DNA from 3 places in the Mesorhizobium sp. BH1-1-5 genome. Region 2 is predicted to be linked to each of the others. Evidence: predicted binding sites of a transcription regulator. Region 2 holds the regulator's gene; each other region holds the start of a gene.

The links. Region 2 encodes PhoB, which activates phosphate uptake and scavenging genes when phosphate is short. Its sites were predicted from a motif close to TGTCATNNANCTGTCAT; they were not measured.
Region 1: a site for PhoB is predicted at 1,240-1,256, ahead of LB572_RS23905 (toxic anion resistance protein). Genes of this name have one in related genera too.
Region 3: a site for PhoB is predicted at 1,142-1,158, ahead of LB572_RS00830 (ceramide glucosyltransferase). Genes of this name have one in related genera too.

Annotation. Positions count from the first base shown of each region.
Region 1 is NZ_JAIUIM010000019.1:102,381-105,640, forward strand. Features, by position in the region: gene tet (Tet(A)/Tet(B)/Tet(C) family tetracycline efflux MFS transporter) at 1-1,197, shown strand, start outside; gene LB572_RS23905 (toxic anion resistance protein) at 1,299-2,378, shown strand; gene LB572_RS23910 (VWA domain-containing protein) at 2,499-3,260, shown strand, end outside.
Region 2 is NZ_JAIUIM010000034.1:54,351-57,610, forward strand. Features, by position in the region: gene LB572_RS30785 (ROK family protein) at 1-762, shown strand, start outside; gene phoB (phosphate regulon transcriptional regulator PhoB) at 1,044-1,733, opposite strand; gene phoU (phosphate signaling complex protein PhoU) at 1,751-2,458, opposite strand; gene pstB (phosphate ABC transporter ATP-binding protein PstB) at 2,479-3,260, opposite strand, start outside.
Region 3 is NZ_JAIUIM010000001.1:173,384-176,643, forward strand. Features, by position in the region: gene LB572_RS00820 (Hsp33 family molecular chaperone) at 1-595, shown strand, start outside; gene apaG (Co2+/Mg2+ efflux protein ApaG) at 646-1,038, opposite strand; gene LB572_RS00830 (ceramide glucosyltransferase) at 1,359-2,504, shown strand; gene LB572_RS00835 (O-succinylhomoserine sulfhydrylase) at 2,588-3,260, opposite strand, start outside.

The sequences.
Region 1 (3,260 bases), on a different contig from region 2:
AAAAGAGCCTATCTCGTTTTGCTGATGGCCATGGCGATGGACGCCGTCGGCATCGGCCTGGTCATGCCGGTGCTGCCTGGCCTGCTGCGTTCGGTCGGCCATGTCGATGACATCGGCTGGATCTTTGGCGCCTTCCTCTCCGTCTATGCCGCCATGCAGGTGGTGTTCTCGCCCCTGCTTGGCGCGCTCTCGGACCGGTATGGCCGCCGGCCGGTGCTGCTTCTGTCGCTGGCGGGCGCGATGGCCGACTACCTCTTCATGGCTTTCGCGCCGTCGCTGCCACTGCTGTTCGCCGGGCGCATCATCGCCGGCATCACCGGCGCCAGCATGGCGGTTGCCTCGGCCTTGATGGCTGATATCACCGAAGAGGACCGCCGCGCCCGCGGCTTCGGCCATTTGAGCGCTGCCTTCGGTGTCGGCTTCATTGCCGGCCCGGCTTTGGGCGGCGTGCTGGGCGACGTCTGGCTGCGCGCGCCGTTCCTGGCCGCCGCCGCCCTCAACGGCCTGAACCTGGCGCTCGCCTTCTTCCTGTTGCCGGAACCGAAACGCGCCGGCAATCCGGTGGAAATGCCGTCGCTCAACCCGCTGGCGCCGCTGTGCTGGGCCTTTTCTTTCCCTACCCTGCTGCCGCTGCTCGGCGCCTTCGCCGTGCTCAGCCTCGTCGGCGAGGTCGGCGGTACGATCTGGGTGCTCTATGTCCAGGACAAATTCAGCTGGGACCTGTTCACCGTCGGCATCTCGCTGGCGCTGTTCGGCCTGTTCCATGCCGGAGCGCAAGGCTTCGTCGCCGGCCCGATCGCCGAGCGCTGGGGCGAAAGGCGCGCGCTGCTCGTCGCCATCCTCGCCGACAGCGCGGCCTACGTCTCGGTCGCGCTTGCCTGGCGGGGCTGGATGGCCTTCGCGCTGCTGCCGCTCTTCTGCCTTGGCGGCATCGGCACCCCCGCACTGCAATCCCTGCTCACGTCACGGGTCGGCGCCGATCACCAGGGCCGGCTGCAGGGCGTGCTTACCAGCATGACCAGCCTGGTCTCGGTGGTCGGGCCGCTTGCCATCGCAACGCTCTATTTCCGCACACGCAGCTTCTTTCCCGGGCTGGTGTGGATCGCGGGTGCCGCGCTCTATCTCATCTGCCTGCCGCTGCTCGCCCGGTCGCCTGCCGCAACGCGGGTAGAGGTGCCTCGTCCAGGCACGAGTTGAAGGGTCAGGCATTTCACAACCCAGAGCGGCGTACCGCCCTGCTGTCATATGTCTGTCACACACTGTCTATCGAGATACTGTTCACTCACGGGGAGGTCTGAATGGCCGACGAGAACAGCATCACTCTGCTCGACGACACTTCGAAATTGCCGGTAATCGCGGCCAATCCTGGTGAAGTCGCCAGGATCGAAGGCGGCATCGATATCCGCGACCGCGCGGCGATTTCGGTCTTCGGCGACCGCGCCCAGCAAGCGGTCAGCGACTATGCCGACAAGATTCTGTCGCAGATCCGCAACCGCGATCTCGGCGACACCGGCACGCTGCTGACCGATATCATCATGAAAGCCCGGAATCTCGACCCCGCCTCGCTGAAGGAGGAAGGGTTCCTGAGCAACCTGTTCTCCTCGTTCAAGGCGCGGCTCGAGCGCTTCAAGGATAAATACGAGGATGTGGCCGGGCAGATCGACCGCATCGGCCTGGAGCTCGATCGTCACAAGGACACGCTGCGCCGAGACATCGCCGTGCTCGATGACCTCCACGAGCAAACGAAGGAGTCCATCCTCAACCTCGACGCCTATGCGCAGGCCGGCAAGAAATTCGTGGACGATTACCGCGCCAACGAATTGCCGAAGCTCAAGGCCGCGGCCGACGCCAAGGCAAGCGATTCAGCCGGAGCGCTGGAGGCTCAGGCCTATCAGGACGCGGTGCAGGCGCTCGACCGGCTGGAAAAGCGCATCTTCTATCTGGTGCAGGCGCGCCAGCTCGGCATCCAGCAATTGCCGCAGATCCGCATCGTGCAGTCGGGCGACGAGACGCTGATCGAGAACCTGCAGGCGACCTCGGCGCTGACGGTGCCTGCCTGGAAGCAGAAGATGGTCATCCTGCTTGGGCTGACCAACCAGAAGTCGGCGCTGGAGCTGCAAAAGACGGTCACCGACGCCACCAACGAGATGATCCGCCAGACATCGAAGATGATGAAGGACCAGGCCATCTCGATCGAAGAGCAGGCGCAGCGCGGCATCGTCGATGTCGAGACGCTGGCGCAGGCCAACCGCGATCTGATCGATACCGTGCAGGGTGTGCTCAAGGTCCAGGAGCAAGGCCGGCAGAAGCGGGCCGATGCCGAAAAGCAGATGGACCAGATGACCGCCGACCTCAAGAAAGCGCTGACCGGAGCATGATGCCGAAAAGTGTGAAGCGGTTTTCGGACGACATCATGCTCTATCTCTTTGATTTGGAGCCGGATGGTTTCAGGTCAAGTGGACCTGAAACCATCCGGCTCCAAGGCTGACGGGGCCTCGATGCGAATGAAGCTTTCGTCCGTACTGGTGCTGGCGGCCGCGCTGCTGCTCGCCGCCTGCAATTCGAGCCATGTCAAATTCTCGATCGTCTCCGGTTCCGAAAACACGGTGCTGGAACCGATCGTGCAGGAGTTCTGCGCCAAGCAGGGCGCGACCTGCTCCATCTCTTACCAGGGCTCGCTCGATATTGGCCTCGGCCTGCAGAAGCCCGCCGGCCTCGACCAGGATGCGGTGTGGCCGGCATCGAGCGTTTGGGTCGACCTGTTCGATACCGGCCGCAAGGTACGCAACCTCACCTCTATCGCGCAGATGCCGGTCATCCTCGGCGTGCGCAAATCCAAGGCCGCCGAACTGGGCTGGGTCGGCAACGACGTGTACATGAAGGACATCCTTGCCGCGGTGAAAGACGGCAAGCTCAAATTCCTGATGACGTCGGCAACGCAGTCGAATTCCGGCGCCAGCGCCTATCTGGCGATGCTGTCCAGCGCGCTCGGCGGCAAGCAGGTGATCGAGCCCGGCGACCTCAACAACGCCTCCGTGCACGACACGGTCGGCGCCCTGTTGCAGGGCGTCGCCCGCTCCTCCGGTTCGTCAGGCTGGCTGGCCGATCTCTATGTCGATTCCGCGCGCAAGGGCACGCTCTATGACGCGATGTGGAATTACGAGGCGACGCTGAAGGAGACCAACGACAAGCTGAAGCAGATGGGCGACGAGCCGCTCTATGCGGTCTATCCGGCCGATGGCGTGGCGGTCGGCGATTCC
Region 2 (3,260 bases):
GATTCCCGTTCACGCGCCATGCTGTGGTCGCCGATCACGCCGCTGACCGACATTCCCTTCGCCGATATCCTCGAAAAGGAATTCGGCATCCCGGCCACAACGGAGAACGACTGCAACATGATGGCGGTGGCGCTGCAATGGCGCGATCCCGAGCGCTATCGCGACGACTTCATCGCCATCCTGCTCTCGCACGGCATCGGCATGGGGCTGGTGCTGAAAGGCGCGCTGTTCACCGGCACGCATTCCTCGGGCGGCGAGTTCGGCCACATGATCCATCGTCCGGGCGGCGCGCTTTGCCGCTGCGGCCGGCGCGGCTGCGTCGAGGCCTATGCCGGCAATTATGCGATCTGGCGCAGCGCCATGGGAATAAGCGAGGATGCCGCGCCAACCGACGTCGGCGACGCCGACATGCGCGCCCTTGCCGCAAAGGCCCGTCAGGAGGACGGCCCCGAACGGGAGGCTTATCGCCGGGCCGGCGAAGCGCTTGGCTTCGGTCTCGGCAGCCTGTTTGCCTTGATCGACCCGGCGCCCGTCGCCATGGTCGGCGTCAGCGCGGCCGCCTTCGACCTGATCGAGCCGGCGCTGAGGGAGGCGATCGCCCAGACCGCCGGCGGCCAGCACTCCAAGTCGATCTCCTTCGACACCGAGCCGAACGAACTGCCGCTGATCCGCGAAGGCTGCGCCATGCGCGCGCTGACCTTCGTCGACCAGGAGATTTTCGCGCCGGGAGGCCAGGCGCGAGCGGGCAAGCACGTCGCCTGATCAACCTTGATCGTTGGTTTCCGTGCGAAGCCCCCGCAGCTTCGTCATTCCAGGGCGAAGCAGGAGCGAAGCTCCGTCGCGAAGACCCTGGAATCCATGCGCAGCGGAGCAGAATTCTGCACCGCCGCGGCGCGTCGACGTCACGGCATGGATCCTCGGGTCTGCGCCGCGTCGCTGCGCTCCTTGCTCCGCCCGTGGATGACGAAGCACAAGCGTCTCGGCTACTGACCAGCGTAGATGTTGGAAGTGCCTAGCTGTCAGGACTTCGGCGCGCCCCGAGACTAATCTTCCCTGATCGCGTAACCCGCGCCACGGATGGTGCGGATGACGTCCGGCATGCGGCCGTTGTTGACGGCCTTGCGCAGGCGCCCGACATGCACGTCCACGGTGCGCTCGTCGATATAGATCGTCTCGCCCCAGACATTGTCGAGCAGCTGGCTGCGCGAGAACACGCGGCCGGGATGGCGCATCATGAATTCGAGCAGGCGGAACTCGGTCGGGCCGAGCCTGATCTCGCTCTTCTTGCGGTAGACGCGGTGCGATTCGCGGTCGAGCACGATGTCGCCGACCTTGAGCACGCTGGACAGCACCTCCGGCTTGGCGCGGCGCAGCAGCGCCTTGACGCGCGCCATGAACTCCGGCGTCGAGAACGGCTTGACCAGATAGTCGTCGGCGCCGGTCGAAAGGCCGCGCACGCGGTCGCTTTCCTCGCCGCGCGCCGTCAGCATGATGATCGGCAGCCGCTCGGTCTCGGGCCGCATCCTGAGACGCCGGCAGAGCTCGATGCCGGAAACCGCCGGCACCATCCAGTCGAGCACGAGCAGGTCGGGAACGTTTTCTTGCAGGCGGATTTCGGCCTCGTCGCCGCGGGTCACCACTTCAACCTGGTAACCTTCGGATTCGAGGTTGTAGCGGAGCAGCACCCCCAGCGGCTCCTCGTCCTCCACCACCATGATGCGTGGCGCGATCATCGGGGTAACCTTTTCCGTCAGGCCGCCGGCGCCGACATTGCCGTCTCGTCCTGCTTCGGACGGTTGGCGGGCAATTGGGTGCCGGTCAGCACATAGTAGGCGTTCTCGGCGATGTTGGTCACATGGTCGCCGATGCGCTCGAGATTCTTGGCGCAGAACAAAAGATGCGTGCAAGCGGTGATGTTGCGCGGGTCTTCCATCATGTAGGTCAACAGCTCGCGGAAGACGGACGTGTATTTGACGTCGATGCGCTCGTCGTCGTTGCGAAGCTTGGCCAGCGCCGTGGCATCGCCCGCCGTATATTCCTGGATCACGGCCTGGACCTGGATCAGCACCATCTGCGCCATGGAATCGATCGAATGCGTGAGGTCGCGCGGCGCGGCGCTGACGCCGACCGAACCGACGCGCTTGGCGATGTTCTTGGCGAGGTCGCCGATGCGCTCGAGGTCGCCCGCCATGCGGATCGAGCCGACCACGTGACGAAGATCGTCGGCCATCGGCTGCCGCTTGGCGATCAGCGTGATGGCGCGGTCGTCGAGCTCGCGCTGGCGCGCGTCCATGATGGCGTCGTCGGAGACGACGCGCTGCGCCAGCGCATTGTCGGTTTCGAGCAGGGCCCTGGTCGCGCCGCCGACCATGGAGCCGGCGAGATCGCCCATGTCGTTGATGAGCCGGCTGATCTGCCTCAAATCCTCGTCGAAGGAGGCGACGGTATGTTCGGCCATGATGATGTCCTCGTATGTACTCAGCCGAAGCGGCCGGTGATGTAGTCCTGCGTGCGCTTCTCGCGAGGCGAGGTGAAGATCTTCTCGGTCCGGTCGAACTCCACCAGCTCGCCGAGATACATGAACGCCGTCTGCCGCGACACGCGCGCCGCCTGCTGCATGTTGTGGGTGACGATGACGATCGTGTAGTCGGCCTGCAATTCGTCGATCAGCTCCTCGATCTTGGCCGTCGACAGGGGATCGAGCGCCGAGGCCGGCTCGTCGAGCAGGATGACCTCGGGCTTCACCGCCACGGTGCGGGCGATGCACAGGCGCTGCTGCTGGCCGCCGGAAAGGCTGAGCCCGCTGGCGTTGAGCTTGTCCTTGACCTCGCTCCAGAGCGCGGCGCGCTTCAGCGCCTGCTCGACGCGGCTGTCCATCTCGGCCTTGCTGATCTTCTCATAGAGCCTGACGCCGAAGGCGATGTTTTCGTAGATCGACATCGGGAAAGGCGTCGGCTTCTGGAAAACCATGCCGATCTTGGTCCTGAGCAGGTTGAGGTCCTGCGAGCGGTCGAGGATGTTCTTGCCGTCGAGCAGCACCTGGCCCTCGGCGCTCTGCTTCGGATAGAGCTCGTAGATGCGGTTGAGCACGCGCAGCAGCGTCGACTTCCCGCAGCCCGACGGGCCGATGAAGGCCGTCACGCTGCGCTCCGGCAGGGACAGGTTGATGTCCTTCAGCGCCTTCGACTGGCCATAGTAGAAGTTGAGGTTCTTGACCTCGATCTTGGCCTTCTCGACGGTCGCGTCGGGTGCGTTCAGGT
Region 3 (3,260 bases), on a different contig from region 2:
GGCTTTGACCATCGACCAGGGCGCGCATACGCAGCGCTACCAGGGCATCGTGCAGCTCGACGGCACCTCGCTGGAGGATGCCGCGCGCACCTATTTCCGGCAGTCGGAGCAGATCCCGACTGAGATCAAGATGTCGGTCGCCAAGCTGGTCACGCCCGGCCCGGCCGGCGCGCGCGAGCAGTGGCGCGCCGGCGGCATCCTGGCGCAGTTCCTGCCGCAGGCGCCGGAGCGCATGCGCGTGCCCGACATTTCGGGCGGCGACGGCGATCCGCGGGACGTTACGCATCAGCCGGCCGACAATTCCTGGCAGGAATTGCTGGCGCTGCTCGGCACTATCGAGCCGACCGAGCTGATCGACCCGACGGTGGGCGCCGAGCGGCTGCTCTACCGGCTGTTCCACGAACACGGCGTGCGCGTCTTCCGCGGCGTGCCGGTCGCCGACCAGTGCTCCTGCTCGCGCGAGAAGATCCACGGCATCCTCGAAGGCTTTTCGGCGCAGGAGATCAAGGACTCGACCGAGGACGGCGGCATCCATGTCGCCTGCGAGTTCTGCTCGACGCAATACGACTTCGATCCGGCCGAATTCGTGAAGTAAGAAAGCTCCGGTTCCTCTCCCCACTTCGTGGGGCTAGGAACTCGAGTTCTTTAATTCACCGTGCGCCTCGTCCCCGGCATGTCGAGCGAGAAAGCCGGAATGGCGATATCGAACGTCTCGCCGCGGCCGTTGCGCATCGTGTAGTGGCCGACCATGATGCCCGACGGCGTCGAGAGCGGGCAGCCTGAGGTGTACTGATAGCTGTCGCCGGGATTGAGTTCCGGCTGGTCGCCGACGACGCCGGCGCCGCGCACCTCCTCGACCCGGCCTCGCCCGTCGGTGATATGCCAGTAGCGCGACAGAAGTTGCACGAATTCATCGGAACGGTTGTCGATCGTCACCTGGTAGCCCCAGACATAGCGGTTCTCGGACGGATCGGAGCGGTCCTCCAGATAGAAGGGCCTGACCAGGACTTCGATGTTGCGCGTCACTGCGCGATACATGGGCCACTCCGGTTGCCGCCGCGGAACATTCGTCGCGCTTCGCTGTTTGACGCGCAGCGCCGACCGTCCTGCCAGCCTTGTAGGCGCAGGTGCCGAAAAACAATGTCATTTAAGTGACACATGACAATGTTGGTGTGCACAAACCGTGCCGGGCGACTCGGACATTCTGTCGACGGATGAAACGGCCGCTGTGGCCTGAAGCAATTGCAGGAAAAGTGTGAGCGGTTTCCCGTCCGGGATCGCGTGAAAACAAAGAGATAGAGCGGTTCGCCGTTTTCGCTGAAACGGTGAAACGCCCTGTCGGGAGTGACCAGATCTCGATGGAACCGACTATCGCAGCCGGCCTGGCTTCGTCAGCCCTTCTCCTATCCAATCTCGCCAGCATCCTGCTCGCCTCGTCGCGGCTCAGACGGCGGCGTGTCATTGCGCCGCCCGCAGCAGGCACCCAGCCGGTCTCGATCATCGTTCCCTTGCGCGGCGTCGAGCCGTTCGCGCAGGAGACCTTGCAGCGCGCCTTCTCGCTCGACTGGCCCCGCTATGAGCTGATCTTCTGCGTCGCGCACGCCGAAGACCCGGTCGTCAGGCTCGTCAATGCGGCGATCGCGCGCTACCCGAAGGTTCCGGCGCGGCTGCTGATAGGAGACGACCGCATCAGCGCCAATCCCAAGCTCAACAACTGCGTCAAGGGTTGGCAGGCGGCGCGGCACGATTGGGTCGTCCTCGCCGATTCCAACGTGCTGATGCCGAGGGACTATGTCCAGCAGCTGATGGCGGCGTGGCGCGCGGATACCGGCCTCGTCTGCTCGACGCCGATCGGCTCGCGGCCGGACGGGTTTTGGGCCGAAGTCGAATGCGCGTTTCTCAACACCCTGCAGGCGCGCTGGCAATATGCCGGCGAGGCGCTCGGCCTTGGCTTCGCCCAGGGCAAGAGCATGCTGTGGAACAAGCCGATGCTGGACGCCAATGGCGGCATCCAGGCTTTGGCCGCCGAGATCGCCGAGGACGCGGCCGCCACCAAGCTGGTCAACAGCCTGGGCTTGCGCGTCAATCTCGTCGCCTCGCCTTTCGAGCAGCCGCTCGGCCAGCGTTCGCGCGCCGAAATCTGGTCGCGCCAGGCGCGCTGGGCGCGGCTGCGCCGGGTCACCTTCCCGCTGTTCTTCGCGCCGGAGATCCTGACCGGTGCGGCGATGGCGCTGCTGCTGGCGCTGGTTGCCGCGGCAGGCGCCGGCGTCAGCCTGCCCGGCACGGCTTTATGCGTGCTGGCGATCGCCTATTTGCCGGAATGCCTGCTGGCGTCGGCCAAGGGCTGGTACCTGTCGCCGCGCAGCGTCACCGCGATGATCGCGCGCGACTTCATGCTGCCCGCCATCTGGGCGCGCGCCTGGTTCGGCGGCGCCGTGGAATGGCGCGGCAACGCCATGACCATCCGCACCAAGGCGATGACCGAACTGGAAGAGCTCGCCTGAAGCAATTCCAGGAAAAGTGTGTGGCGCTTTTCCGCCCGGGATTGCGGCTCTGGAAGGCTCAGGCCGCGACTGGCAGTGGCTTTCTATTTGGCCGCCTTCAGCGCCTGCTCGATGTCCTCCAGCAGATCGTCGGCGTCCTCAAGGCCGACGGAGAGCCTGAGCGTGCCTGGCCCGATGCCCAGCTCTGCCCGCGCGTCGTCGCTCAGGTTCTTGTGGGTCGTCGTCGCCGGATGGGTGATCAGGCTCTTGGCGTCCCCGAGATTGTTCGAGATCAGCACGATGTCGAGCGCGTTCTGCAAGGCGAAGGCCGCCTGCTTGCCGCCCTTGACGTCGAGGCAGATCAGCGTCGAGCCGCCCGACATCTGCTTCTTCACGACATCCGCCTGCGGATGATCGGCGCGGCCCGGATAGATGATGCGTGCGATCTCCGGCCGTCCGGCCAGGAAATCGGCGATTTTGCCGGCGCTCTCGGTCTGCTGGCGCACCCGCAGCGGCAGCGTCTCCAGGCCCTTCAGTAGCGTCCAGGCGTTGAAGGGCGACAGGCTCGGGCCGGTGTGGCGGAAATAGTCGTGCAGGTTCTCGTCGATCCATTTCTTGTCCGACAGGATGACGCCGCCGAGGCAGCGGCCCTGGCCGTCTATATGCTTGGTCGCCGAATAGACGACGATATGGGCGCCGAGCAGCAAGGGCTTCTGCTGCAGCGGCGTTGCAAAGACATTGTCGACGATCACGCGCGCGCCGATCGAATTGGCGAGC